4 regions of the Streptomyces sp. NPDC088915 genome follow, and region 3 is predicted to be linked to each of the others. Evidence: riboswitches for the same ligand, from Rfam matches in the RefSeq annotation. Region 3 holds a riboswitch; each other region holds the start of a gene.
What was found. Region 3 has a riboswitch for cobalamin ahead of metE (5-methyltetrahydropteroyltriglutamate--homocysteine S-methyltransferase). Riboswitches for the same ligand answer to the same signal wherever they lie in the genome.
Positions count from the first base shown of each region.

Region 1 (7,218 bases), on a different contig from region 3:
GACCGCCCTGCTCCGCTGGACCTATCCGGCGTCGGCCGCGTCCCTCCTGGACGAGCACGCCCAGGTGATCGGCCACGTGCTGCTGCTGTGCCTGATAGGCGGCGGCGCCTGGCTGACGATCCGGGCGGCCTCGGCCGTCGTGGAGTCCTCGTACACGCGCTACGCCGGGCGTGCGCGGGACGCCGCGCGGCTGCGCCGGGTCCGTACGCAGGTCACGCTGATCATGCGGGTGGTGTCGGTCGCCGTCGGAGTGCTCGCGGCCGCCGTCGCCCTCGTCACCTTCCCCTCCTTCCGCACCCTCGGCACGTCGCTGCTGGCCTCGGCCGGGATCATCGGCATCGTGGCCGGCGTGGCGGCGCAGTCGACGCTCGGCAACCTCTTCGCCGGCTTCCAGATCGCCTTCGGCGACATGGTCCGCATCGGGGACACGGTCGTCGTCGACGGCGAGTGGGGTCTCGTGGAGGAGGTGACGCTGACCTTCCTCACGGTCAGGACCTGGGACGAGCGCCGGGTGACGCTGCCCGTCTCGTACTTCACCTCGCGTCCGTTCGAGAACTGGTCGCGGGGCGGTGCCCAGATGACGGGGTCGGTCTTCGTCCACTGCGACCACTCCACGCCCGTCGCGCTCATGCGGGCGCACCTGCGGGAGTTCCTCGCCGCCTGTCCGGCCTGGGACGGGCGCGGCTGGGACCTGGCCGTCACGGACACGTCGCCCACCGCCATCACGGTCCGCGCGATCGTGACCGCCAAGGACGCCGACGACCTGTGGACGACCCGCTGCGCCGTACGCGAGGAACTCGTGCGCTGGCTGGCCCGGGAGCACCCGGGCGCCCTTCCCCGGGTCGTCACCGCCTCCGCCCCCGAGGAGTCGGGCAAGGCGGCCTGAGTCGCCGGGGGCTCGGCCGGGGCGACGAGGGCGAGGTGGTGGACGGCGGCCCGCTCCGCGTACGGGGCGGTGTCGAACGACCCGCGCGGGTCCGTCCGCTCAGACCGGCGGCTCGTGCGCCGACGACCGGCCGCGAAGGACCGGCCCGTACCACAGCATTCGGCTCGCCTCGCTCCGGACGCGGCGGGTGCGTCCCCGTTCGGCCAGGAGCGCGAGGGCGGTGGGCGGCGTCGCGAAGCGCCGGGAGGCGGCCGTGCGCTGGAGCCAGTCGGACGCGTCGAGGAGTTCTCCGGGGGACCGGGCCTCGTCCTGTACGAGGGCGTGGAGCAGGGACCACTCGCGCAGGCGGCGGGCGGGGAAGTCGTGGGCCGCGACGGTCTCGGCGAGGCGCCGGGCCCATTCCGTGAAGTGCGGGCCGGCCAGGAGGCCGGCGGCCCTGCGGTCCAGGTGACGGACCACCGCGCTGCCGGCCATCGTCGCGTCCCGGTCGCGCAGGACGGCGGACACCAGCTCGGCCTCGGCCTCCTCCGGTACGGCTTCCAGAGCCTCCAGGTACCGGGCGAACCTCCGGTGCTCGGGCGGTTCCTCGTCGAGGTGCGGGGCGGTCATGCCGCGATTCTGCCCGGTCGTCGGAGGGCGCGGCCGGGAATTTCCGGGCACGCCGACGGTCCTGATCCGCCTGACAGACCTCGGGAGCGGAGGAAGGCCCGGACGCCCCGGGAGACCCCGTGCGCGACGGAGGTCCGGCCGGCCGCAGGGGGATCGGCGGGATCCGGCCGACACGGATGGTGGCGGGGCGCGGGGGTGGACTTACTAGGACGTCCAACTATATGTTCGTGACACAAGGTCCGCGGTGCAGGGAAGCCGGTGTGAATCCGGCACGGTCCCGCCACTGTGACCGGGGAGTGTGCCGCCGTCCACACGTCACTGACGAGGTCCGTCGGGAAGGCGGGCGGCACGCGGGGATCCGGGAGTCAGGATACCGGCCGCGGAGCGTTCCGTGTTGTCCACGAGGATGGAGCAGACACGCATGGCACCGGTCCGTACCCACGACCCTGGTGATCCGGCGGAGCGAGCGGCGACCCCCGCGTCCACGTAGCTCTTCGGCGGCCCCGCGCCGCCCCGTCCCACGGCGTCCCCCCGCGGCGCACCCACCCGGTGCGGCCGGCGGTCCGCCGTGCCATCCCCGGATCCGACCTGACGAGAGCAGGCCCCCATGGTCCGTGAACTCACCCATTTCATCGGCGGGAAGCACACCGCCGGCACGTCCGGCCTCTTCGGCGACGTGTACGACCCCAACACCGGCGCCGTCCAGGCCCGCGTCCCGCTCGCCGGCCGCGCCGACACCGAGCGGGCGATCGCGGACGCGGTCGCCGCCCAGCGGGAGTGGGGCGCGTGGAACCCGCAGCGGCGCGCCCGCGTCCTGTTGCGGTTCCTCCGGCTCGTCGAGGGCGAACGCGACGAGCTGGCGAGGCTGTTGTCCGCCGAGCACGGCAAGACCGTCGCGGACGCCCACGGCGATCTGCAACGCGGGCTCGAAGTCGTGGAGTTCGCCGCCGGCGCTCCCCACCTCCTCAAGGGGGAGTTCACCGACAACGCCGGAACCGGCATCGACGTGCACTCCTTGCGCAGCCCGCTCGGCGTCGTCGCCGGCATCACCCCGTTCAACTTCCCCGCGATGATTCCGCTGTGGCAGGCCGCACCCGCCCTGGCCTGCGGCAACGCCTTCATCCTCAAGCCGTCCGAACGCGATCCCTCCGTACCGCTCCGGCTCGCGGAGCTGTTCCTGGAGGCGGGGCTCCCGGCCGGTGTCCTCAACGTCGTCAACGGCGGCGAGGAGGCCGTCACCACCCTCCTCGAAGACCCCCGCGTGCAGGCCCTCGGCTTCGTCGGCTCCACCCCGGTCGCCGCGCACATCTACGCGACGGCCGCCGCCCACGGCAAGCGCGCCCAGTGCTTCGGCGGCGCCAAGAACCACATGATCGTGATGCCCGACGCCGACCTCGACCAGGCCGTCGACGCCCTGGTGGGGGCCGGTTACGGCTCGGCGGGCGAGCGCTGCATGGCGATCTCCGTCGCCGTGCCCGTCGGCGAGGAGACCGCCGACCGGCTGGTGGCCGCACTGAAGGAGCGCGTCGCCGCCCTCCGGATCGGCCGCTCCGACGACCCGGAGGCCGACTTCGGGCCGCTGGTGAGCCGGGACGCCCTGGAACGGGTCACCCGCTACGTCGACATCGGCGTGGAGGAGGGGGCCGAACTCGTCGTCGACGGACGCGGGTTCACCCTGCCCGGCCACGAGGACGGCTTCTTCGCGGGCGCCTCGCTCTTCGACCGGGTCACCCCGGAGATGCGGATCCACCGCGAGGAGATCTTCGGCCCGGTGCTGTGCGTCGTGCGCGCCGCCGACTTCGAGGAGGCGCTCCGGCTGCCCAGCGAGCACGCGTACGGGAACGGCGTCGCCCTCTTCACCCGGGACGGCGACACCGCCCGCGAGTTCGCGCGCCGGGTCGACACCGGGATGGTCGGCGTCAACGTCCCGATCCCGGTCCCCGTGGCGTACCACACCTTCGGCGGCTGGAAGGCGTCCGGGTTCGGGGACCTGAACCAGCACGGGCCGGACTCGATCCGCTTCCACACCCGCACCAAGACCGTCACCTCGCGCTGGCCCTCCGGGGTCAAGGAGGGCGCGAGCTTCACCATGCCGACGATGGGGTGAGCGGAGTGTCCACCAGCATGCTCACGAAGGACCAGCTCGCCCTGGCGGAGGTCACCCTCGACTTCGCGCAGGAGCAGCTCGGCCCGCACGCCGTCGCCTGGGACCGGGAGAAGCACTTCCCGGTCGACGTCCTGCGCAGGGCCGCGGGGCTCGGCCTCGGCGGCGTCTACGTCCGCGAGGAGCACGGCGGTTCCGGCCTCGGCCGGGTCGACGGCGTCCTCGTCTTCGAGGCCCTGGCCACCGGCTGCCCCTCGATCGCCGGGTACCTCTCCATCCACAACATGGTCGCCTGGATGATCGGCCGGTACGGCGACGACGCCCAGCGCGGGCGCTGGCTCCCGGACCTGTGCTCGGCGCGCCGGCTCGGCAGCTACTGCCTGACCGAGCCGGGTGCCGGTTCCGACGCCGCCGCGCTGCGCACCCGGGCCGAGCGGGTCGGCGACGACTACGTCCTGACGGGGGTGAAGCAGTTCGTCTCCGGGGCGGGCGCCTCCGCCGTGTACGTCGTCATGGCCCGTACGGGCGCCGAGGGCCCCGGCGGGGTCACCGCCTTCGTCGTCGAGCGCGACGACCCGGGCGTCTCCTTCGGCGCCGACGAGCGGAAGATGGGCTGGAACGCCCAGCCCACCCGGCAGGTGGTCCTCGACGGGGTGCGGATCCCCGCCGACCGGCGCCTCGGCGCCGAGGGCGAGGGCTTCCGCATCGCCATGAACGGGCTCAACGGCGGCCGGCTCGGCATCGCCGCCTGCTCGCTCGGCGGCGCGCAGAGCGCCCTGGACCGCAGCCTGGCCCACCTCGCGGACCGGGAGGCCTTCGGGGCCCGGCTGCTCGACGCGCAGGCGCTGCAGTTCCGCCTCGCGGACATGGCCACCGAACTGGCCGCCGCCCGCGCGCTGGTGCGGCAGGCGGCGGACGCCCTGGACCGGGGCGATCCGCAGGCCCCGCGGTTGTGCGCGATGGCCAAGCGGTTCGCCACGGACACCGGGTACGCGGTCGCCGACCGGGCGCTCCAGCTCCACGGCGGCTACGGCTACCTGAACGAGTACGGCATCGAGAAGATCGTCCGCGATCTGCGGGTGCACCGGATCCTGGAAGGAACGAACGAGATCATGCGGGTCATCGTCGCCCGGGGGCTCACGGAGGCGCTGCGGTGAGCGCCGGGAAGCACGGCTCCGGTGACGTCCTCGTCCATGTCGAGGGGCGGGCCGGGTACCTCACCCTGAACCGTCCGAAGGCGCTCAACGCGCTCACCCACGCGATGGTGCTCCGCATCGACGAGGCCCTGACCACGTGGGAGCACGACCCGGCCGTGGAGACGGTCGTGGTCCGGGGGGCGGGCGAGCGCGGCCTGTGCGCCGGGGGCGACATCCGCGCCATCCACGAGGACGCCCGGACGGGCGGGACGGCGTCGGCGGACTTCTGGCGGGACGAGTACCGGCTGAACGCCCGGATCGCCCGCTACCCCAAGCCGTACGTGGCCCTCATGGACGGCATCGTCATGGGCGGCGGCGTCGGGATCTCCGCCCACGGCACGGTCCGCGTCGTCACCGAACGCTCCGGGGTCGCCATGCCGGAGACCGGCATCGGCTTCGTCCCCGACGTCGGCGGCACGTACCTCCTCGGGCTCGCGCCGGGGGAACTGGGCGTCCACCTCGCCCTGACCGGTGCGGTCGTCGGCGCGGCCGACGCCCTGCTGTGCGGGCTCGCGGACCACTTCGTCCCCGCGGGCCGGCTCCCGGAGCTGGCCGGCGACCTCGCGCGGACCTCCGTCCACGGGGCCCTCGCCCGGCACGTCCAGACGCCCCCGCCGGGCGAACTGGCCGCCGCCCGGGAGTGGATCGACCCCTGTTACGCGGCGGACACCGTGGAGGAGATCCTCGCCCGGCTGCTCGACAGCGGCGTCCCGGCCGCGAAGCGGGCCGCCGACCTGCTCCTGGCCAAGTCCCCGACCGCGCTCAAGGCGACCCTGGCCTCGGTGCGCCGGGCGCGGCGGCTCGGCCCGCTGGAACGGGTCCTGGAGCAGGAGTACCGCGTCTCCTGCGCCGCCCTGTCCTCCCCCGACCTGGTGGAGGGCATCCGTGCCCAGGTGATCGACAAGGACCGCGCCCCCCGCTGGTCCCCCGCGACGCTCGCCGAGGTGGGCGCGGCGGACGTGGACCGGTTCTTCGCCCCGCTCGGCGACCGCGAACTGCGGCTCGCCGGGCCCGCGTCCCTCCAGGAGGTGCCGTGGTGACCCGTACCGTCGCCTTCGTCGGACTCGGCCGCATGGGCGGGCCGATGGCCGCCAACCTCGTCGGGGCCGGGCACCGCGTCCTCGGGTACGACGTGGTGCCGGAGGCCGTGGCCGCCGCTGCCGCCTCCGGGGCGGAGCCCGCCGGGTCGGCGGCGAAGGCCGCGGCGGAGGCGGACGTGGTGATCACCATGCTGCCGACCGGCCGCCACGTCCTGGACCTCTACGGCGAGCGGGGCCTGCTCGCCGCGGCGCGGCCCGGCACGCTGTTCGTCGACTGCTCCACCATCGACGTGGCCGACGCCCGCGCCGCGCACGGGGCGGCGCGCGCCGCAGGCCACCGGGGGCTCGACGCGCCCGTGTCCGGCGGGGTGATGGGCGCGGAGGCCGGGACGCTCACCTTCATGGCGGGCGGCGGCGCGGAGGAGTTCGCGGAGGCCGAACAGCTCCTGTCGGCCATGGGCCGGAAGGTCGTGCACTGCGGGCCCGCCGGGTCCGGGCAGGCGGCGAAGATCTGCAACAACATGATCCTCGGGATCTCGATGATCGGCGTCAGCGAAGCCTTCGTCCTCGCCGAGAGCCTGGGCCTGGACCACCAGGCGCTGTACGACGTGGCGTCCACGGCCTCCGGGCAGTGCTGGGCGCTCACCGTCAACTGCCCTGTACCGGGGCCGGTGCCGGGCAGCCCGGCGAACCGCGACTACCGGCCGGGCTTCGCGGCGCCCCTGATGGCCAAGGACCTGAACCTCGCCGCCAACGCCCTGCGGGCCGGCGGCGTGGACGCGCAACTCGGCCTGAAGGCAGCGGAGTTGTACGCGGCCTTCGCGGAGGGGGACGGCGCGGGGCTGGACTTCTCGGCGATCGTACGGACGATCCGGGCGTCCGGGGCGGCACCGGAGGAAACGACGACGGACGGGACGCACCCATGACCTACGAGACCATCCTGGTCGAGCGCGAGGACCGCGTCGCGCTCGTCACGCTCCACCGCCCCGAGGCGCTCAACGCCCTGAACCTCCGGGTGATGGAGGAGGTCGTGGCCGCCTTCGAGGAGCTGGACCGGGACCCGGGCGTGGGCTGTGTCGTCCTGACCGGTTCGGAGAAGGCGTTCGCCGCGGGCGCCGACATCAAGGAGATGCGCCCGCGGAGCTACATGGACATGTACCTCTCCGACTGGTTCACGGCCTGGGACCGCCTCGGGCAGGTCCGTACGCCCACGGTCGCGGCGGTCGCCGGGTACGCCCTGGGCGGCGGCTGCGAACTGGCGATGCTCTGCGACGTCCTGCTGGCCGCCGACACGGCGGTCTTCGGGCAGCCGGAGATCGGGCTCGGGGTCATCCCCGGCATCGGCGGCTCCCAGCGGCTGACCCGGGCCGTCGGCAAGGCGAA
Region 1 covers NZ_JBIVIR010000009.1:151,156-158,373, reverse strand. The annotation lists partial or broken gene ACIP5O_RS18300 (mechanosensitive ion channel family protein) at 1-956, shown strand, start outside; gene ACIP5O_RS18295 (hypothetical protein) at 986-1,495, opposite strand; cobalamin riboswitch at 1,714-1,892, shown strand; gene ACIP5O_RS18290 (CoA-acylating methylmalonate-semialdehyde dehydrogenase) at 2,103-3,602, shown strand; gene ACIP5O_RS18285 (acyl-CoA dehydrogenase family protein) at 3,620-4,756, shown strand; gene ACIP5O_RS18280 (enoyl-CoA hydratase/isomerase family protein) at 4,753-5,835, shown strand; gene mmsB (3-hydroxyisobutyrate dehydrogenase) at 5,832-6,761, shown strand; gene ACIP5O_RS18270 (enoyl-CoA hydratase) at 6,758-7,218, shown strand, end outside.
Region 1: linked by a shared signal. The riboswitch ahead of ACIP5O_RS18290 (CoA-acylating methylmalonate-semialdehyde dehydrogenase) and the one ahead of metE (5-methyltetrahydropteroyltriglutamate--homocysteine S-methyltransferase) in region 3 are both predicted to bind cobalamin.

Region 2 (7,218 bases), on a different contig from region 3:
TCCTCAGGGATGCCTGCAACCCCCCTGCCCACCGCGCGAAGACATACGTCGGGTAATGCTCGTGGGGCTGGGACCTGGTCTTTAATGGTTTAGACCAGTACTCGGAGCTTGGCCTAGACCTTTTTGGGTGTCAAGGGTGCGCAAGACGGGTATGGGCGTCCGTTATCGGACCGACACCTGGTCGACGTCCGGCCACGACCGCCGGATTCACGCCAGTCGCCGCCCCCCGAAGACGCCGTGCGCGCCCCGGCGGACCGGAGGATCCCTTCCGTTCCGCCGGAAGAAGCCTCTCACCTCTCGGCCGGAATGGCCTAGACCAACGGGGGATATCACGGTGTATAAGAAGCAGGGAACGACTCCTCCTCGCCGGCGGTCCGCCGACGCCCCACCGGAGCGGCACGGATCGGCAGGAGAAACCGTGGCGGTACGGGAAGCGTGCCACCATGTGAGCCGCGACAGACGGAGGAGCCGGTGACGGCAACAGCACAGGAGTCGGGAAGGCAGGCCATGGCCACGGACGCGGGGAGCACGGAGACAGAGAGCGGGACGCCCACCCGTACCGCGCGCGTGCCCAAGTACTACCGGCTGAAGCGGCACTTGCTCGACATGACCGAGACCCTGCCGCCCGGCACGCCCGTCCCGCCGGAGCGGACGCTGGCCGCCGAGTTCGACACCTCCCGCACCACCGTGCGCCAGGCCCTCCAGGAGCTGGTCGTCGAGGGACGCCTGGAGCGCATCCAGGGCAAGGGCACCTTCGTCGCCAAGCCCAAGGTCTCCCAGGCGCTGCAACTCACCTCGTACACCGAGGACATGCGCGCCCAGGGCCTGGAGCCCACCTCGCAGCTCCTCGACATCGGCTACGTCACCGCCGACGACACCCTCGCCGGGCTGCTCGACATCTCGGCCGGCGGCCGGGTGCTCCGCATCGAGCGCCTGCGGCTCGCCAGCGGGGAGCCGATGGCGATCGAGACCACCCACCTGTCGGCGAAGCGCTTCCCGGCCCTGCGCCGCTCGCTCGTCAAGTACACCTCGCTCTACACCGCGCTCGCCGAGGTCTACGACGTGCACCTCGCCGAGGCCGAGGAGACCATCGAGACCTCCCTCGCCACCCCGCGCGAGGCCGGCCTGCTCGGTACGGACGTGGGCCTGCCGATGCTGATGCTCTCCCGCCACTCGCTGGACGCGCAGGGCGAGCCGGTGGAGTGGGTGCGGTCCGTCTACCGCGGCGACCGGTACAAGTTCGTGGCCCGCCTCCGGCGCCCCCACGACTGAGCGACCGCGCGCACCCCGCGCGAAACGGCCGCGCCCCCGGCGGGTGCGGCCGTTTCGCGTTTCCTGGAATGTCGTATTCCCGCCCCGCGCCACCGCGGACGACCGAAGAGGACCGCTTCCGACAAAACGCATCCGTTATGCGGACGGGGGTTCCATGCAGCGGACGCGTCCCCTAGATTTCCCCAGCATTACCGAGGTGATCAGTGAGGGGACGGAATCGCCATGTCAGAAGTGGCACAAGGGAAACAACCGACCATCACCCCCCTGCGGGTGGTGATCGCGCTCTGTCTCGTCGCCCCGTTCGTGGCGATGCTCTGGGTGGGCTCCTACGCGAAGGTCGAACCCCTCTTCGCCGGCATCCCCTTCTTCTACTGGTACCAGATGCTCTGGGTGCTGGTCTCCACCGCGCTCACCATGATCGCGTACAAGCTGTGGCAGCGGGACCAGCGGTCCCGCGAGGGGGGTGACGCGCGATGAAGGACGGCGTGAACGGCGTGGCGCTCGGCGTCTTCGTCTTCTTCTTCGTGGCCGTCACGGTCATGGGCTTCCTGGCCGCGCGCTGGCGCAAGGCCGAGAACGAGCACAGCCTCGACGAGTGGGGCCTGGGCGGCCGGTCCTTCGGCACCTGGGTGACCTGGTTCCTGCTCGGCGGCGACCTCTACACCGCGTACACCTTCGTCGCCGTCCCGGCGGCCATCTACGCGGCGGGCGCGGCCGGCTTCTTCGCCGTGCCGTACACGATCCTCGTCTACCCGCTGATCTTCACCTTCCTGCCGCGCCTGTGGTCGGTCTCGCACAAGCACGGGTACGTGACCACCTCCGACTTCGTCCGGGGCCGCTTCGGCTCCAAGGGCCTGTCGCTCGCGGTGGCGGTCACCGGCATCCTGGCCACCATGCCGTACATCGCGCTCCAGCTCGTCGGCATCCAGGCCGTCCTGGACGTGATGGGCGTCGGCGGCGGCGAGAACACCCACTGGTTCGTCAAGGACCTGCCGCTGCTCATCGCCTTCGGCGTCCTCGCGGCCTACACGTACTCCTCGGGCCTGCGGGCCCCCGCGCTCATCGCCTTCGTCAAGGACACCCTGATCTACATCGTCATCGCGGTGGCGATCATCTACATCCCGATCAAGCTGGGCGGCTTCGACGAGATCTTCGCCGAGGCGGGCAAGGCGTACGCGCAGACCAACCCGGCGACCGGCAAGCCGCGCGGCGCGCTCGTCCCCGGCGAGGCCGGCCAGTGGACGTACGCGACGCTCGCGCTCGGCTCCGCGCTCGCGCTCTTCATGTACCCGCACTCCATCACGGCGACGCTGTCGTCCCGGAGCCGCGAGGTCATCCGCCGCAACACCACGATCCTGCCGCTGTACTCGCTGATGCTGGGCCTGCTCGCGCTGCTGGGCTTCATGGCGATCGCCGCCGGGATCCAGGTGAAGAACGGCCAGCTCGCCATCCCGCAGCTCTTCGAGACCATGTTCCCCGACTGGTTCGCGGGCGTCGCGTTCGCCGCGATCGGCATCGGCGCGCTCGTCCCGGCCGCGATCATGTCCATCGCCGCGGCCAACCTCTTCACGAGGAACATCTACAAGGACTTCATCAAGAAGGACGCCACCCCGGCGCAGGAGACCAAGGTCTCCAAGATCGTCTCGCTCCTGGTCAAGGTCGGCGCGCTCGCCTTCGTCCTCACCATGGACAAGACGGTCGCGATCAACTTCCAGCTCCTCGGCGGCATCTGGATCCTGCAGACCTTCCCGGCCCTGGTCGGCGGCCTGTTCACCCGCTGGTTCCACCGCTGGGCGCTGCTCGCGGGCTGGGCCGTCGGCATGGTCTACGGCACGGTCGCCGCCTACGGCGTCGCCAGCCCGACCCAGAAGCACTTCGGCGGCTCCTCCGCCGAGATCCCGGGCATCGGCGAGATCGGCTACATCGGCCTCACCGCCTTCGTCCTCAACGTCGTGGTCACCGTGGTCCTCACCTTCGTCCTCAAGGCCGTCAAGGCCCCCGAGGGCGTCGACGAGACCTCCCCGTCGGACTACACGGCCGACGCCGGCGACCCCGGCGTGCAGGTCGAGATGGAGAAGGTCACCGCGCCGACCCACTGACGCCGGCCGTACGCAAAGGGCCCGGGACCTCCACCAGGAGGCCCCGGGTCCCGTCACGTACCGGGCAGGCACACTTCCCCCCATGGACTTCACGATCAGGGCGGTACGGCCCGAGGAGTACGAGGTGCTCGGCGAGCTGACCGGACGCGCCTATCTGGACGACGGACTGCTGACGTACGGGACGGAGGACTCCTACCTGGAGGTGCTGCGGGACACGGCGCGCCGGGCCCGCGAGAGCGAGGTCCTCGTCGCGGAGGACACCCGGGACGCGGCGGGCCGGATCGTCGGCGGCGTGACCTTCGCCCGGGGCGGCACCCCGTGGGCCGACATCGCCGTGCCCGGCGAGGCCGAGTTCCGGATGCTCGCGGTCGCCCGGGAGGCCCGCGGCCGGGGCATCGGGGAGGCGCTCGTACGGACCTGTGTCGACCGGGCGCGGGCCCTGCCGGGGTGCGCCCGGATCGTGCTCTCGACGGGCGCCGAGATGGTCGCGGCGCACCGGATCTACGAGCGGATGGGCTTCGTCCGCACCCCGCACCGGGACTGGGAGCCGATCCCCGATCACTCTCTGCGCACCTACTCCCTGGACTTCTGAGCCCACGTCCCGTCCAGGGGACGACACAACATGTGGGGGGTGCCACGAGCGGCGCCCCCCACATGTATGCTCGTCCTCGCTGTCGACGCAGGGGAATCCGGCGCGAATCCGGAACTGTCCCGCAACGGTGTACTTCGTGCGGTTTCGTCCGGGGTGAGTCCGAACACCTGCCGACAGTGCGCCCGGTCCTTCCGTTCCGGGTGCCCAGACGTCCGGGCCTCGCGGAGTGGGCCGGTGGACGCGGCGCGTCATGCCTGGACGCCCGCCCGTCCGCCCTCCCCCGCCGAGGCCCCGAGCCGAGCGAGGGAGAGCCCCCACGTGACCATCGCGCCCGCCGATCCGGCTTCGGCCGAGGCTTCCGCGGTCGAGAGCGACGGCCCCGGGACCGTACTGCTGCGGACCCTGACCGACCTCACCGCCGATCTCCCCGACACCGACCCCGGCAAGGTCGCCGCCGCCGCGCTCCGCGGCCGCAGCTCCGCCGCGGACGAGGCGGAGCTGCGCGAGCTGGCCACCGAGGCGGCCGCCGGCCTGATCGCCGAGGACCCCGCGTACTCCCGGCTCGCCGCCCGGCTCCTCACCATCACCATCGCGGACGAGGCCGCCTCCCAGGGCTCGGTGAACTTCTCCTCCTCGGTGGCCGTCGGCCACCGCGAGGGCCTGATCGCCGACCGCACCGCCGAGTTCGTCGCGCTGCACGCCGACCGCCTCGACGCCACGATCGACCGCGCCGGCGACGACCGCTTCGGCTACTTCGGCCTGCGCACCCTCTACTCGCGCTACCTGCTGCGCCACCCGATCACCCGCAAGGTGATCGAGACCCCGCAGCACTTCATGCTGCGCGTCGCCTGCGGCCTGGCCGAGGACGAGAGCGTCCGCGCGCTCGACGAAGTGGCCGCGCTGTACGGCCTGATGAGCCGCCTGGACTACCTGCCGTCCTCCCCCACGCTCTTCAACTCCGGCACCCGCCACCCGCAGATGTCCTCCTGCTACCTCCTGGACTCCCCCCAGGACGAGCTGGACTCCATCTACGACCGCTACCACCAGGTCGCGCGCCTCTCCAAGCACGCGGGCGGCATCGGCCTCTCGTACTCCCGCATCCGCGCCCGCGGTTCGCTGATCCGGGGCACCAACGGGCACTCCAACGGCATCGTGCCGTTCCTCAAGACCCTCGACGCCTCCGTCGCCGCCGTGAACCAGGGCGGCCGCCGCAAGGGCGCCGCCGCGGTCTACCTGGAGACCTGGCACGCGGACATCGAGGAGTTCCTGGAGCTCCGCGACAACACCGGCGAGGACCAGCGCCGCACGCACAACCTGAACCTGGCGCACTGGATCCCGGACGAGTTCATGCGCCGCGTGAACGCCGACGCCGAGTGGTCGCTGTTCTCCCCCTCGGACGTGCCCGAGCTCGTCGACCTGTGGGGCGAGGAGTTCGACGCCGCCTACCGCAAGGCCGAGGCGGCCGGCCTGGCCCGCAAGACGATGCCAGCCCGCGACCTGTACGGCCGGATGATGCGGACCCTGGCCCAGACCGGCAACGGCTGGATGACCTTCAAGGACGCCTCGAACCGGACGGCCAACCAGACCGCCGAGCCCGGCCACACCGTCCACTCCTCCAACCTCTGCACGGAGATCCTGGAGGTCACCGACGACGGCGAGACCGCGGTCTGCAACCTGGGCTCGGTCAACCTCGGCGCGTTCGTGGTCGGTTCGGACATCGACTGGGAGCGCCTGGACGCGACCGTCCGCACGGCCGTCACCTTCCTCGACCGGGTCGTCGACATCAACTTCTACCCGACCGAGCAGGCGGGCCGCTCCAACTCCCGCTGGCGTCCGGTCGGCCTGGGCGCCATGGGCCTCCAGGACGTCTTCTTCCAGCTGAAGCTGCCCTTCGACTCCCCCGAGGCGCGGGCGCTCTCCACCCGCATCGCCGAGCGGATCATGCTCGCCGCGTACGAGGCCTCCGCCGACCTCGCCGAGCGCAGCGGTCCGCTGCCGGCCTGGGAGAAGACCCGCGCGGCCCGGGGCGTGCTGCACCCCGACCACTACGACGTCGAGCTGAACTGGCCGGAGCGCTGGACCGCCCTGCGCGAGCGGATCGCCGCCGTCGGCATGCGCAACAGCCTCCTCCTCGCCATCGCGCCGACCGCGACGATCGCCTCGATCGCCGGCGTGTACGAGTGCATCGAGCCGCAGGTCTCCAACCTGTTCAAGCGCGAGACGCTGTCGGGCGAGTTCCTCCAGGTCAACTCGTACCTCGTCGACGAGCTGAAGAAGCTCGGCGTGTGGGACGCGCAGACCCGTGAGGCGCTGCGCGACGCCAACGGCTCGGTGCAGGGCTTCACCTGGGTCCCGGCCGAGGTGCGCGAGCTGTACCGCACGGCCTGGGAGATCCCGCAGCGCGGCCTGATCGACATGGCCGCCGCCCGCACCCCGTTCCTGGACCAGTCGCAGTCGCTGAACCTGTTCCTGGAGACGCCGACCATCGGCAAGCTGTCGTCGATGTACGCGTACGCCTGGAAGCAGGGCCTCAAGACGACGTACTACCTGCGCTCCCGCCCGGCCACCCGGATCGCCCGCGCCGCCCAGGCGTCGACGGCCGCCGCCGCGCCCATCCCCGTCCAGCAGGTCGCCGACCCCGACGCGGTCGCCTGCTCCCTGGAAAACCCCGAGTCCTGCGAGGCCTGCCAGTAATGTCCACCGAACAGAAGAACCTGCTCGACCCGGGCTTCGAACTCACCCTCCGCCCCATGCGCTACCCGGACTTCTACGAGCGCTACCGGGACGCCATCAAGAACACCTGGACCGTCGAGGAGGTCGACCTCCACTCGGACGTCGCCGACCTCGCCAAGCTGACCCCGGCCGAGCAGCACATGATCGGCCGTCTGGTCGCGTTCTTCGCGACGGGCGACTCGATCGTCTCGAACAACCTGGTCCTGACGCTCTACAAGCACATCAACTCCCCCGAGGCGCGGCTCTACCTGAGCCGGCAGCTCTTCGAGGAGGCCGTGCACGTCCAGTTCTACCTGACGCTGCTCGACACCTACCTGCCCGACCCGGACGACCGCGCCGCCGCGTTCGACGCGGTCGAGGAGATCCCCTCCATCCGCGAGAAGGCGCAGTTCTGCTTCAAGTGGATGGACTCGGTCGAGAAGATCGAGCGCCTGGAGACGGCCGCCGACCGCCGCCGCTTCCTGCTGAACCTGATCTGCTTCGCGGCGTGCATCGAGGGCCTGTTCTTCTACGGCGCCTTCG
Region 2 covers NZ_JBIVIR010000018.1:64,561-71,778, forward strand. The annotation lists gene ACIP5O_RS29215 (GntR family transcriptional regulator) at 508-1,272, shown strand; gene ACIP5O_RS29220 (DUF3311 domain-containing protein) at 1,495-1,749, shown strand; gene mctP (monocarboxylate uptake permease MctP) at 1,746-3,371, shown strand; gene ACIP5O_RS29230 (GNAT family N-acetyltransferase) at 3,454-3,963, shown strand; cobalamin riboswitch at 4,013-4,153, shown strand; gene ACIP5O_RS29235 (ribonucleoside-diphosphate reductase subunit alpha) at 4,282-6,657, shown strand; gene ACIP5O_RS29240 (ribonucleotide-diphosphate reductase subunit beta) at 6,657-7,218, shown strand, end outside.
Region 2: linked by a shared signal. The riboswitch ahead of ACIP5O_RS29235 (ribonucleoside-diphosphate reductase subunit alpha) and the one ahead of metE (5-methyltetrahydropteroyltriglutamate--homocysteine S-methyltransferase) in region 3 are both predicted to bind cobalamin.

Region 3 (7,218 bases):
AACAAGCGGTACGTGCTCCTCAGCGGCCAGGCGCTCAACCCCACGATCCGCACCGTCGAGGCCGTCGAGAAGGTGGCGGCCGCGCTCCGCTCGTACGGTCCCGCGAAGTGACGGCCACCACCTCTCCGGCTGCCGCTTCGATACGGAAGGGAGCCGCGGCCCTGCTGTGGACGGCGGGCGGACTCGCGCTCCTGGCCGCGTCGATCGCCGTGGCCATCACCATCGGCCCGGCCCGCATCGGCGTCGCCGACGTGTGGTCGACGGTCGCCGCCCACCTCGGCGGGGGCGCCCCGGCGCTCTCCCCGATCCGCGACGGGATCGTGTGGGACCTGCGGCTTCCCCGCACCCTCCTCGCCGCCGTCTGCGGCGCCGGACTCGCCCTGTGCGGCGCGGTGATGCAGTCGCTGCTGCGCAACCCGCTCGCCGACCCCTTCGTCCTCGGCGTCTCCTCCGGCGCCTCGACCGGCGCGGTCGCGGTCGTCGTCCTCGGGATCGGCGGGGGAGTCCTCTCCGTCACCGGCGGCGCGTTCCTCGGGGCGGTCTGCTCCTTCGCGCTCGTGCTGCTGCTCAGCCACACCCTCGGCGGCTCGACGGACCGTGTGGTCCTCTCCGGGGTCGCCGCCATGCAGCTCTTCTCGGCCCTCACCTCCTTCGTCGTGATGACGGCCGCCGACGCGGAGACCACCCGGGGCGTCCTCTTCTGGCTGCTCGGCTCCCTCGCCGGGGCCGGCTGGAACGACGTGTGGGTGTGCCTCGGGGTCCTCGCGGCGGCCCTGGTGATCTGCGTCGGACACGCGCGGACCCTGGACGCGTTCGCCTTCGGGGAGGAGGCCGCAGCCTCGCTCGGCGTCGCCGTCGCCCGGACCCGGCTCGTCCTCCTGTGCGTCACCGCGCTCCTGACGGCCGCCCTGGTCTCCGCCGCCGGGGCCGTCGGCTTCGTCGGACTCGTCCTGCCGCACGCCGCCCGCGCGCTCGCGGGCCCCGGGCACGCCCGGCTCCTGCCGGTCACCGCCCTGGCCGGAGCGGTCTTCCTGGTCTGGGCCGACACCCTCGCCCGTACCGTCCTCGACCCCCAGGAGGTACCGGTGGGCGTGGTGACCTCGCTGATCGGCGTCCCGGCCTTCGTCCTGGTCCTCTACCGCACACGAAGCACGCGAAGCGCATGAAGCACACGAAGCACGAGGAGCACGCGATGACCCCCGCCCACAGGGACGCGGGCCTGCGCGCCGACCGCGTCTCGCGCACCGCCGGCGGCGTCCTCGTCCTCGACGGCGTCAGCATCGCCCCGGTCCCCGGCACCGTCACCGGCCTCCTCGGCCCCAACGGCTCCGGCAAGTCCACGCTCCTGCGCCTGCTCGCCGGCGTCCTCGCCCCCGACTCCGGGGTCGTCACCCTCGACGGCGACCCGCTGGCCGGACTCGGCCGCAGGACCGTCGCCCGGCGCCTCGCCGTGGTCGAGCAGCAGTCCGACACCCAGAGCGACCTGACCGTCGTCGACGTCGTACGGCTCGGCCGCGTCCCGCACCGCAGGGCCTGGACCCCGTCCTCGGCGGCCGACGAGGCCGCCGTCCGCTCCGCCCTCGCCCGCACCGGGCTCGCCGACCGGGCCCGCCAGCCCTGGCGGACCCTCTCCGGCGGCGAGCGCCAGCGCGTCCAGATCGCCCGCGCCCTCGCCCAGGAGCCGCGCGAACTCCTCCTCGACGAGCCCACCAACCACCTCGACGTCCAGCACCAGCTGGACCTCCTGGAGCTCGTCTCGGGGCTGCGCCTCACGGCCGTCGTCGCCCTGCACGACCTGAACCTCGCGGCGATGTACTGCGAGCGGCTCGTGGTCCTCTCCGGCGGCCGCGTGGTGGCCGGCGGCACGCCGGAGGAGGTGCTCACCGAGGAGCTGATCGCGGACGTCTACCGGGTCCGGAGCGTCGTGACCCGGCCGGACCCCGGGGGCCGCCCCCACGTCCGCTTCCTGGGGACGGCCGGGCCCTCCTACTCCCCGTCGCCGGGCTCCGGCGCCAGCGCGTCCATGAAGGAGCTGACCGAGAACACCGCGCGGCCGGGACCGGCCGGACCGTAGCCGGGCGGGGCGGTGAGGTCGTTCTCCCGGAGCGTCTCCGTGTACGCCTCCAGGAGCCGCAGGTGGTACTCGAGCGGGGCGCCGTCCGGGTTCTCGCGGCCCAGCGGCGTCGTCGGCTCCGGGCACCAGGTGGTGAAGCGGGGCGTGATCCCGCGCGACATGAAGAACCGCAGGCCCTCCCGGGTGGAGGCGATGGCCTCGTCCACGGTCAGGAAGCCCGAGGGGCGCGCCATCTCGACCCCGGCGACGAAGTTCGGGATGACGTTGCGCGGCCCGAAGACCTCCGCCGAGTCCAGGATGCGGCGGTGCCACTCGTCCCGGCCGATGTAGCGCTCCTTGCCGGGGCAGTACAGCTCGAACAGGCGCCGGTCCCACACCTCGTAGTTCGGGTGGTAGATCCGGATGCCGTAGTCGTGGAAGCGCTGCACGTCCGCCTTGGGCAGGGCCTGCGCGACGACCTTGCCGATCCAGCGGCCGGGGAAGCGCTCCTCGATGGCCTGCGCGTACTGCCCGTAGAAGTCGGCCTCGTCCTTCCCGCCGACCTTCGAGGTGACGGCCCCGCCGGTCAGGGTGTACGCGGTCGACGCGCGGGCCGTGTCGTGCCGGTCGATGATCTCCAGGGCCTCCAGGACCTCGTCCACCGGCTTCACCCCGGTGTACGGGCGGCCCGCCGCCTTGTGCTGGCGCCAGTTGTGGTTGATGTCGCAGTACTGGCACTCCTCCTTGGCGCCGAAGTACTGGCACACCCGGAAGACCGTCAGGTAGATCAGGTAGCCCCACTGGATCGTCGGCGCCACCTCCATCACGGACTTGCCGTTCGACAGCGGGTGCCGGTAGTACTCCGGCATCGGCGGCAGGCCGACGTCCGCGATCCGCGCCCCGTCCAGGAAGAGCGCGAGCGCCCCGTCCTCGTCGGGCGCGACCCGGTACGGCGAGGACGGGTTGACCCGCACCGACACCACCGTGCGCCGCAGCCCGTACGGGCCGCCGGTCAGCACGATCTCCTCCGGCGGCCGGTTGAGCGCCGCCTCCCCGAGCTCGGGCAGCGTCCGGTGGTCGAAGGAGAAGATGAAGTACGACTTCGGCTTCACCTCGCCCCCTTCGTTGCCGGACAGGGCGGCGGGGTCGAAGGCGACCCCGCCGCGCAGCAGGTCCTCCTTGAGCACGGCCTCCCGGGGAATCCCCGGGAAGCGCTCCATGAGGGACTCCACGACGGACGTGCGGGTGGGTGCGACGCTGGACACAGGCGGGTCTCCCGAGGTGAGGGGGCTCATGGAGCCGACGTGTACCCCACGCTACGCGCGCGTGCCCCCGGGGCGTCGGCCGGGGTTCCCGGCCCCGGCCCCGGGGGCGCGTCCCGTCACGAGCCGGACAGCTCCGCGCGGACCGTGCGGGCGGCGGCGACCAGGTTCTCCAGGGAGGCCCGGGTCTCCGGCCAGGCGCGGGTCTTCAGACCGCAGTCCGGATTGACCCACAGGCGCTCGGCGGGGACGGCCTCCAGACCGGTGCGCAGCAGGTCCGCCGCCTCCTCGGCGCTCGGCACCCGGGGCGAGTGGATGTCCCAGACGCCGGGACCGGCCTCGCGCGGGTAGCCGTGGGCGGCGAGCTCCCGGGCCACCTGCATGTGGGAGCGGGCCGCCTCCAGGCTGATGACGTCGGCGTCGAGGTCGTCGATGGCCTGCACGACGTCCCCGAACTCGGCGTAGCACATGTGGGTGTGGATCTGGGTGTCCGGCCGCACCCCGCCGGTGGCCAGGCGGAACGCCTCCGTCGCCCAGTCGAGGTACGCCGGGCGGTCGGCGGCCCGCAGCGGCAGCGTCTCGCGCAGCGCCGGCTCGTCCACCTGGATGACGGAGGCGCCGGCCGCCTCCAGGTCGCCCACCTCGTCGCGCAGGGCGAGCGCCACCTGCCGGGCGGTCTCGCCGAGCGGCTGGTCGTCGCGGACGAACGACCAGGCCAGCATGGTGACGGGGCCCGTCAGCATCCCCTTGACGGGCTTGGACGTGAGGGACTGGGCGTACGCCGTCCAGCGCACCGTCATCGGCTCGGGCCGCGAGACGTCACCGGCCAGGATCGGCGGGCGGACGTAGCGGGTGCCGTACGACTGGACCCAGCCGTGCCGGGTGACGAGGTAGCCGTCGAGCTGCTCGGCGAAGTACTGCACCATGTCGTTGCGCTCGGGCTCGCCGTGCACCAGGACGTCGACGCCGGTCTTCTCCTGGTACGCCACCACCTCCCGGATCTCGTTCCTGATCCGCTCCTCGTACCCGGCCGTGTCGATCCGGCCGGCCCGCAGGTCGGCGCGGGCCGCGCGCAGCTCGTCGGTCTGCGGGAAGGAGCCGATGGTGGTGGTCGGGAGCAGCGGGAGGCCCAGGTGGGCGCGCTGGGCGGCGGCCCGCTCGGCGTACGGCTGCGAGCGGCGGGCATCGGCCCCGGTGACGGCCCCGGCGCGGGCGCGCACGGCCGGGTTCCGGGTGATGGGGGAGGTGGCGCGGGAGGCGAGGACGGCGCGGTTGGCGGCCAGCTCGCCGGCGATCGCGTCCGTCCCCCGCGACAGGCCCCTGGCCAGCGTGGCGAGCTCGGCGGCCTTCTGCCGCGCGAAGGAGAGCCAGCGCAGGATCTGCGGGTCGACGCCCTTCTCGGCCGCCGCGTCGAGCGGCACGTGGAGCAGGGAGCAGGAGGCGGAGACGTCGACCCGGTCGGCCAGGCCGAGGAGGGTGCCGAGGGTGGCCAGGGACTTCTCCAGGTCGTTGACCCAGATGTTGCGGCCGTCGACCACACCGGCGACGAGCCGCTTCCCGGGCAGCCCGCCGACGGCGGCGAGCCCCTCCAGGTTGGCGGCGGCCGGGCCGGTGAAGTCGAGCGCGAGACCCTCGACGGGCGCCTCGGCCAGGACGGGCAGGGCGTCGCCGAGCCGGTCGAAGTACGAGGCGACGAGGAGCCGCGGCCGGTCGGTGAGCGCGCCGAGGTCGCGGTAGGCGCGCGCGGCGGCGTTCAGCTCGGCCGGGGTCCTGTCCTGGACGAGCGCGGGCTCGTCGAGCTGCACCCACTCGGCGCCGGCCGCGCGCAGGTCCGCGAGGACCTCCGCGTACACCGGCAGGAGCCGGTCGAGCAGGGTCAGCGGATCGAAGCCGGCGGCCACGCCCGGTGCGGGCTTGGCGAGCAGCAGGTAGGTGACGGGTCCGACGAGGACCGGACGGGCCGTCAGCCCCAGGGCGAGGGCCTCCTCCAGCTCCGCGACCTGCTTCGAGGAGTCGGCCGTGAAGACCGTGTCCGGGCCCAGCTCCGGCACCAGGTAGTGGTAGTTGGTGTCGAACCACTTCGTCATCTCCAGCGGAGCGACGTCCTGGGTGCCGCGCGCCATGGCGAAGTAGCCGTCCAGCGCGTCGGCGGCGACGGCCTCGCGGTGCCGCGCGGGGATCGCGCCCACCATGACGGTGGTGTCCAGGACGTGGTCGTAGTACGAGAAGTCGCCGGTCGGCACCTCGTGGACACCGGCCCCGGCGAGCTGCCGCCAGTGCGTGCGGCGCAGTTCGGCGGCGGTGGACCGGAGGGCGCCGGCGGTGACGCGGCCCTTCCAGTAGCCCTCGACCGCCTTCTTCAGCTCCCGGTCCCGGCCCTGACGGGGGTGGCCGTACACGGTGGCCCGTGCTGCCGCGGCTGCGGACTTCGTGGTCACGGAGATCTCCTTCGCGAGATGAATCCCTGAGGTCCCGGGGACGGGACGAGGACGCGAAGGGGCGACGGACCGGACGGTTGCGAACACGCGCGGCGGGGCGCGGTCGTCCGTCGGTATGTACGCCGACCCGCCCTCGAGGTCACCGGGATGTCCGCGCGCGGAATCGTCCGCGTGCGGGCAACGGGCAGGTCTTCGGACTCACGGGCACGTCGCGCTGTACACGACTCCTACTGGCCGTCGCTTCCCAGACCCTTCCCGGGCCCAGTGCGTATGACGGCGGTCGTTCCCGCTCACCGCTGCGGGGCAGTCCCGGATTCCCACCGGGTTCCCTCTTACGACGCCTCCCGCCTGGCGGACGGGGGCGAACCAGCTGCCCGGCCAGGGTACGGGGTCTGCACCGGGAGTGGGGACGGGTATCTCGCCATTCGGGCGAGCCGACGAGACGCGCGGGTGAACGGCGGGGGGACGGGGACGGATCTGCGGGACGTACGGGGACGGGCGTACGGGCCGGGCACGCGGGCGGGCGTACGGGACCGGACGTGCGGGACCGGGCGTACGGATCGGGCGTGCGGGACCGGGCGTACGGATCGGGCACGCGGCCGGGCGCACGGGACCGGACGCACGGACCGGGTGTGCGGGACCGGACCCACGGGCCGGGCGTGCGGCACGGCACGGCAGCGGGGCCGGGGGCGGCACCACCCGCCCCCGGCCCCTCGCCGTACCGCCGCCGGGTCCTCTCTCGGGACCCTCCACCGGGCCTCTTCCCCGGCGGCGGGCGCCGGCCTCCTCAGGCCGGCCGTCCGGGCGTCTCCGCCCGGTCGTACAGGGGGAACCCCCGATCGGCCTTCCGGCCGCCGCCCACGACCCCGACGCGCCGGATGCCGCCGCCCGGACCGGCGCTCACGCCGCCACCTCGGCGGCCGTCACCGTGCGGACGAGGTGGCGGGAGTACGCCTCCGGGGTGAAGAAGAGGGGCAGTTCGGCGGCGAGCGCGGCGCTCTCGAAGAGTGCCCGCACCTCGTCGAGCGCCGCCCACGGGAACTCGGCGCCGAGCGCGGCCAGTTCGCGGTCGAGCAGTTCCAGGACCGTGCCGCGGTCGACGGTCCGGTGCCGGAGCCACTGCCAGATCTGGACGCGGGCGATCTCGGCGGTCGCGGCGTCCTCCACCAGGCCGTCGACCGTGACCGACCCCTGCCCGCGGATCCAGGCGTCGAAGTAGCGCAGCACCACGGTGATGTTGGCGCGGACGCCCTCCTCGGTCGGCGGCCCGCCGACCCGGCGCACCGCGAGCAGCTCCCCGGCGGTCACCCGCACGTCCTCGCGGGCCCGGTCGAGCTGGTGCGGGCGGTCCCCGAGCACCCCGTCGAAGACCTCGCGGCAGACCGGCACCAGGCCCGGGTGGGCCACCCGGGAGCCGTCGAAGCCGTCCTCCGCCTCCCGCTCCTTGTCCAGGCGGACCGCGGCG
Region 3 covers NZ_JBIVIR010000019.1:143,517-150,734, reverse strand. The annotation lists gene ACIP5O_RS30625 (ABC transporter substrate-binding protein) at 1-111, shown strand, start outside; gene ACIP5O_RS30620 (FecCD family ABC transporter permease) at 108-1,166, shown strand; gene ACIP5O_RS30615 (ABC transporter ATP-binding protein) at 1,163-2,074, shown strand; gene ACIP5O_RS30610 (radical SAM protein) at 1,987-3,273, opposite strand; gene metE (5-methyltetrahydropteroyltriglutamate--homocysteine S-methyltransferase) at 3,435-5,753, opposite strand; cobalamin riboswitch at 5,940-6,088, opposite strand; gene aceB (malate synthase A) at 6,654-7,218, opposite strand, start outside.

Region 4 (7,218 bases), on a different contig from region 3:
TGGTAGGCGTCGAGGAGCAGTGAGAGCACCGCTCCCTTGACCGCGCTCATCCGCTGCCGGGCCGCCATCGAGCCCGAGGCGTCGACCGCGAAGAGCACGAGATTGCCCTCGCGGCCCTCCCGGGTCGCCTGCCGCAGGTCGTCGCGCCGGACCACGAGCCCCGGCCCGGTCCGCCCGCGCGCCTTCTGGTGCGGGGCGGCGGCCTGCACGGTCGCCGCCAGGTGCAGCTTGGTCAGCGCGCCCCGGGGCCGGGTGGAGCCGGTCGTACGGCCGTGCTCGGTGCGGGCCCGGGAGCGGCGCCCGGCCGCGCCCTCGCCGAGACCGGGCACGCTGAGCACCTTCGTACGGAAGGGCTCGGCGGCCTTGACGGCGGCCCGCTCGCCGGAACCGGCACCGGCCTGCTGCGGGGCGGGCGCCTGCTCCGGTACGGGAGCCTCCTCCGGCGCCGGTACGTCCTCGGGCGCGGGCCCGTCGCCCTGCGGCGGGACGCCGCCACCGTCCGGACCGCCCCCGCCGTCACCCGGGCCGCCGTCGTCCGGGCCGCCGTCCCCCGGGCCGTCCGGCTCCGGGTCGGGGTCCGGGTCCTCGCCCTTGAACCGCTCCAGGGTCTCGTCGAGCTTGTCCTCGTCGAGTCCGGGCGCGTCGAAGGGCGAGCGCCGGCGGCGGTGGGGGAGGGCCAGGAGCGCGGCCTGCCGCACGTCCTCGGAGGACACTTCGGTCCGCCCGGCCCAGGCGGCGAGCGCGGTGGCCGTGCGGGCCATGACGATGTCGGCGCGCATGCCGTCCACCTCGAACGCGGCGCAGGTCGCGGCGATCTGGAGCAGGACGGCGTCCCCGAGGACCACCTGCGGGAGCAGGGCGCGGGCGGCGACGATCCGCTCGCGCAGCGCGCTCTCCTCGCCGGTCCAGCGCGCGGCGAACGCGGCCGGGTCGTCCTCGAAGGCGAGCCGCCGCCGCACGACCTCCACCCGCTGCTCGGGCTCGCGGGAGGCGGCGACCTCGACGGTGAGCCCGAACCGGTCGAGGAGCTGCGGCCGCAGCTCGCCCTCCTCGGGGTTCATGGTCCCGACGAGCAGGAACCGGGCGGCGTGGCGCACGGAGACGCCCTCGCGCTCGACGTAGGAGGAGCCCATGGCGGCGGCGTCGAGGAGGTGGTCGATCAGATGGTCGCTCAGGAGGTTGACCTCGTCGACGTACAGGATGCCCCGGTGGGCGTCGGCGAGCAGCCCCGGCTCGAAGGCCTTCACGCCCTCCGCGAGCGCCTTCTCGATGTCGAGCGAGCCGACGAGCCGGTCCTCGGAGGCGCCGACGGGCAGCTCGACCATCCGCGCGGGCCGCTCGGTCCCCGTGCCCGCCTCGTGCGGCCCGTCCGGGCAGCCCGGGTCCGGCGCGGCCGGGTCGCAGCTGAACCGGCAGCCCGCGACCACCGGCACGGCGGGCAGCAGCTCCGCGAGCGCGCGCACGGCGGTGGACTTGGCGGTGCCCTTCTCACCCCGGACGAGCACGCCGCCCACGGCGGGGCTGACGGCGTTCAGGAGCAGCGCGAGCCGCAGGTCGTCCATGCCGACGACGGCGGTGAACGGGTACCGGGTGCTCATCGGGTGGTCCTCTCCTCGGATTCGTTGTGCCGACGTGAACGGTCCGGCCGCAGGCCCGACGCCTCCGTCGCGCGGCCCCGCCGCAGACCCGGCGTCTCCTGGACGCGCGACCATCCCGGGTCGGGTGCGTGTCGTGCGCGCGACCATCCCGGATCGGGTGCGTGTTCCGCGCGGTGCCATCCCGGGTCCGGCGCCTCCTCCATGCGGCGCCCGCGCGTCCTCGCGCCGCCCCCGCCCACCGCGGCCCCGGGCCGCGCCCCCGTGCTCACGGCGCCCCCGGCGGCACGAACGGCAGCCCCGCCGGGGCGCCCTCCTCGATGAGGCGCAGCAGCGCGTCCGTGTCCGCGTGCTCCTCGATCAGGTCGCCGAGCCGGTCGAGCTGTTCCTCGCGCAGGGCGCCGAACGACGTGTCCGGGGCCGGGACGAACCGGCGTCCGGCCGCCGCCGCGACCTCTCGCAGGAACGCCCGCCGGAAGCCGTCGCCCTCCAGGGAGCCGTGCCAGTGGGTGCCCCACACGGAGCCGACCCGGCACCCGTCCAAGAAGGGCTCCCCGCCCCGCACGTCCGCGACGCCGTGGTGGATCTCGTACCCCTCCACCCGCTCGCCGAGCGCCTCGCCGACCGGCCGGGCCAGGGTCTTCTCGACCCCGAACCGCACCCGTACGGGAAGGAGTCCGAGCCCGTCGACCACACCGGCCCTCGACTCGACCTCGTCCTCGATCCGCTCGCCCAGGACCTGGAAGCCGCCGCAGATGCCGAGCACCGGGCGGCCCTCGGCCGCGCGCCGGGCCAGGGCGTCCGCGAGGCCTCGCTCCCGCAGCCAGGCGAGCGCCTTCACCGTGCCGCGCGTGCCCGGCACGACCACCAGGTCCGCGTCGACCAGTTCCTCGGGCCGGTCCACGAACCGGACGACCACGCCCGGTTCGGCCGCCAGCGCGTCCACGTCCGTGAAGTTGGACATCAGGGGGACGGCGCACACGGCGACCCGCAGCACGTCCGCGCCGACCGGCGGCGCCACGACCGACTCGCGGACCGCGCCCCGCAAGGAAACCCTCAGGCCGTCCTCCTCGTCGATCCCGAGCCCGTGCGCGTACGGCAGGACGCCGAAGGTCCGGCGCCCGGTCAGGCCGTACAGCATGTCGAGCCCGGGTTCGAGGAGGCTCACGTCGCCCCGGAACTTGTTCACCAGGTACCCGGCGACGAGCGACTGGTCCTCGGGGGACAGCAGCGCCGTCGTGCCGAAGAACTGGGCGAAGACCCCGCCCCGGTCGATGTCCCCGACCACCACCACGGGCAGCCGCGCGGCCCGCGCCACGCCCATGTTCACGATGTCGGTGCGCCGCAGGTTGATCTCGGCCGGGCTGCCGGCGCCCTCGCAGATCACCGCGTCGTACGTGCTCCGCAGCTCCTCCAGGCACGCCATGACCGGCTCGAACAGCTCCTTCTGCCTGCCCCCGTGGTAGCCGCGCGCACTCAGCTCGCCCACCGGCTTCCCCATCAGGACGACCTGGCTGGAGCGGTCGCCGCCCGGCTTGAGCAGCACCGGGTTCATCAGCGCGGTCGGCTCGACCCGGGCGGCCTGCGCCTGCATGGCCTGGGCCCGGCCTATCTCGGCGCCCTCGCGCGTGACGAAGGAGTTGAGGGACATGTTCTGCCCCTTGAACGGCGCCACCTTCAGGCCCTTGCGGACCAGCCAGCGGCAGATCCCGGCCGTCACGACGCTCTTGCCCGCGTCGGACGTGGTCCCGGCGACCAGCAGCCCCCCGCCCCTCCCGCCCCTCATGAAGTCCTCCGCTTCCCGCGCCGCACGGCGTCGGCGATCAGACGGCCGCCCACACAGGCGGCCAGGGTCAGCGCGGTCACCCGGCGCGAGAGCGCCACCGCCCGTTCGACGTCCGCCACCTCGACGGCCCGCCCCTCCCCGTTCAGCACCGGCCGGTGCTCGACGCGCCCGCCGTACGAGAGGGTGCCCCCGAGCCGTACGCCCAACGCGCCCGCGAAGGAGGCCTCGACCGGGCCCGCGTTGGGGCTCGGGTGCTTCGACGCGTCCGCCCGCCAGGCCCGGGCGGCCCCGCGCGGATTCCCGCCGGCGACGGTCGCGAGCGCGGCCGTCAGGCGCGCGCCCGGCCAGCCGGCCAGGTCGTCGAGGCGGGCCGAGGCCCAGCCGAAGCGGCGGTACCGGGGGGACCTGTGGCCGACCATCGCGTCCAGGGTGTTGACGGCCCGGAAGCCGACGAGCCCCGGCACGCCCGCGACCGCGCCCCAGAACAGGGCGCCGACCACGGCGTCCGAGGTGTTCTCGGCGACCGACTCGACGACCGCGCGGGCCATCGCGGGACCGTCCAGGGACCGCGGGTCGCGCCCGCACAGGTGCGGAAGCCGCTCCCGGGCCACCTCCAGGTCCCCGGCGGCCAGCGCCCCGCCGATCGCACGGGCCTCCCGGCCCAGGGTCGTCCCGCCGACGACGGCCCACACGGAGGCGGCGGTCAGCGCGACGGCGGCGGCCGGCCGGTTCCGTACGGCCCGGGCGGCGAGGGCGCCGAGGGCGACGGTGGAACCGGCGCAGACGGCCGCGTGCAGGGCGCCCCAGCCGCGGTGGTCGCGGTGGAGGCGCCCTTCGACGGCGGCGGCGGTCCGGCCGAACGCGGCGACGGGGTGGCCCCGGCGGGGATCGCCGAGGAGCAGGTCGACGGCGAGGCCCGCGGCCGCGCCGTACGCGAAGACACCGGTGGCTCTGGGGCGCCCGGGCATGGCTGTGTCCTCACTCAGGGTCCGCGCCCTGGATCGACGTGACCGGCGGCGAGAGTTCCTGACTCCCGGACCCTCGGATCCGGTCACAGTGGCGGGACCGCGCCGGATTCGCACCGGACTTCCTCTGCTGCCGCCGTAATGGCCTCGGCAGTCCACCACGCGCCGAGAACGGGCGTCAACCCAGCTTTGACCTGCGGCGGCGCACTGTGCGGAGCACCACAGAGAAGCGGCCGGGCGGCCCGCACCCGAAGGTGCGGACCGCCCGGCCGGTGGAGCGGGGCCGTCAGACGACGATCAGGTAGATGCCGTACGCCACGGCCGCGAGGCACAGTCCGAAGCAGGCGTAGGCGCCGGTGCGGGCCAGGGCGGCGGAGCCGCCCCGGGCGGTGGCCTCCTCCTGCTTGGTGAGGCCGACGATGCCGAGGGAGAAGAGGCCCACCAGGGCGACGGTCGCCACGAGGCTGACTCCGAAGACGGAGCCGAGGGCTGCCCAGTCGATCTTCATGCGGTGCTTTCCTTAGACCTTCGCGGCCGGGGCCGGGGGAGCGGTCGGGTCGGTGGGGGCCGGGGCGGGGATGGTCGCCTTGAGGTCCTCGTCGGTGACGGCGGCGACGGAGCCGGCCGGCGGCGGGGTGACGGCCGCGATGGCGGTGGTCACCACGCCCGCGGGCTCGGCGTCGGAGGCGTCGAGGTCGTCGGCCGTGACGTTGTGCCGGTCGACCGGCTTGCGGCGGGACAGCGACCAGATGACGGCCGAGCCGGCCACGAGCAGGACCGCGACGGCGGCGATGCCCCAGGTGCCCTGCTTGGTGAGGAACTCGGCGCCGGCGCCGACCAGGCCCGCGGCGGGCAGGGTCAGGCCCCAGGCGACGAACATCCGGGTCGCGGTCGACCAGCGGACGACACCGCCCTTGCGGCCGAGGCCCGCGCCCATCACGGCACCCGAGCAGGACTGGGTGGTGGAGAGGGAGAAGCCGAGGTGCGAGGAGGCCAGGATGACCGTCGCGGCGCTGGTCTGGGCGGCGAAGCCCTGCTGCGGCTGGAGGTCGGTGAGGCCCTTGCCCATGGTGCGGATGATGCGCCAGCCGCCGAGGTAGGTGCCGAGCGCGATGGCGACGCCGGCGGAGACGACGACCCACAGGGGCGGGTTCGAGCCGGGGGCGACGACACCCTGGGTGACCAGGGCGAGGGTGATGATGCCCATCGTCTTCTGGGCGTCGTTGGTGCCGTGGGCGAGGGAGACGAGACCGGCGGAGGCGATCTGGCCGGCCCGGTAGCCCTTGGCCGTGGCCTTCGCCTCGGGGTTGGCCTTGATCTTGTACGTCAGCTTGGTGGCGGCCATCGCGGCGAGGCCGGCGACGACCGGCGCGGCGACGGCCGGGATGAGGACCTTGGTGACGATCGTGGAGCCGTTCACGGCCGACCAGCCGGCCGACATGACCGCGGCGCCGATGAGACCGCCGAAGAGCGCGTGGGAGGAGCTGGACGGGAGTCCGAGCAGCCAGGTCAGCAGGTTCCACAGGATGGCGCCGACCAGCGCGGCGAAGATCACCTCTGTGCGGATGCCCTCTTCGTTGATGATCCCGCCGGAGATCGTCTTGGCGACCTCCACGGACAGGAACGCGCCGACGAGGTTGAGCACGGCGGACATGGCCACCGCCGTCTTGGGCTTGAGCGCACCGGTCGAGATGGTCGTGGCCATCGCGTTCGCGGTGTCGTGGAAACCGTTCGTGAAATCGAACACGAGAGCTGTCACGACCACAATGGCGAGCAGCAGCGTGATGTGTTCCATTTACCCAGGCAATCGTTTGACGTCAGTGGCTGGTCGAACGTAAGCAACCTGGGTGAACGGAAGATGAACTGGGGCGGGCGGCGTGGTGTCCCTAACCGGTGCCAAGAGATTCCGCTTGGTCCCCGGGGGAGGGTCCGGGGGAGGGGCGTCCACGATGCGGGCGCCCTGCGACCCCGGGTAATCCGGGCCCCGCAAGGCCTCGGCGGCCTGCCCCGGTTCCTCCCGTGCCGCCCCGTTCCGCTCCCCGGACCGGACCACCCGACCGGGGGACCCCGCCGAGGAGACCCGCGTCACTCCCCGGAGTGGCGACCTCCGCTTCTTCGGGGGCGACTCCGCTCCCTCGGGTCCTTCGGTAACGACTCCGCCCCTTCCGGTGGCATCCCGGCCCCGTCCTGCGGACACTGGGGGTGTGCGCCCGGCTACAGCGACGGCAGCGGCCGTCACCACCCTGTTCGGTGTCGGCGCGGCCGCGGTCGCGGCCGGCCGGTACGCCAGCGACCTCGCCCTCAAGGCGTCGTCCGTACGCCCCCTGCCCGGCGATCCCCGGCTGACCGTGCACGCCACGGGCCCCGACCGGATCACCCTCACCCGCAGCCTCGCCTCGCTGCGCCCCGGCACGTACGGCATGGAGGGGCCCGGTCTGCACGCCGTCCTCGGCCCCGTCCTCGACCGGGCCCCGCACACCGCCGACACCGTCGTCCGGCGCCTGGAGCGGATCGAGCTCGGCGCCCCCGGGCCCGGCGCCCGCGTCCGGCTCACCCCCGCGCTCCACCGGGGCACGCCCACGAGCGCCCTCGGGATCGACCACGAGGACGTGGAGATCCCCGGCGAACTCGGCCCCCTGCCCGCCTGGCTCGTGCCCGCCCCGCGCACCACCTGGGTGATCGCCCTGCACGGCCTCGGCGCCACCCGCGAACACCCGCTGAACGTCGTCCCCTTCTACCACCGGCACCGGATCCCCGTCCTCGTCCCCGCCTACCGGGGCGACGAGGGCGCTCCCCCCTCCCCGGACGGCCTCGCCCACCTCGGTGACTCCGAGTGGCGCGACGTCGACGCCGCCCTCCGCTACGCCGTCCG
Region 4 covers NZ_JBIVIR010000008.1:273,715-280,932, forward strand. The annotation lists gene ACIP5O_RS17295 (putative cobaltochelatase) at 1-1,598, opposite strand, end outside; gene ACIP5O_RS17300 (cobyric acid synthase) at 1,864-3,381, opposite strand; gene ACIP5O_RS17305 (cobalamin biosynthesis protein) at 3,378-4,349, opposite strand; cobalamin riboswitch at 4,382-4,513, opposite strand; gene ACIP5O_RS17310 (hypothetical protein) at 4,633-4,854, opposite strand; gene ACIP5O_RS17315 (anion permease) at 4,867-6,141, opposite strand; gene ACIP5O_RS17320 (alpha/beta hydrolase) at 6,551-7,218, shown strand, end outside.
Region 4: linked by a shared signal. The riboswitch ahead of ACIP5O_RS17305 (cobalamin biosynthesis protein) and the one ahead of metE (5-methyltetrahydropteroyltriglutamate--homocysteine S-methyltransferase) in region 3 are both predicted to bind cobalamin.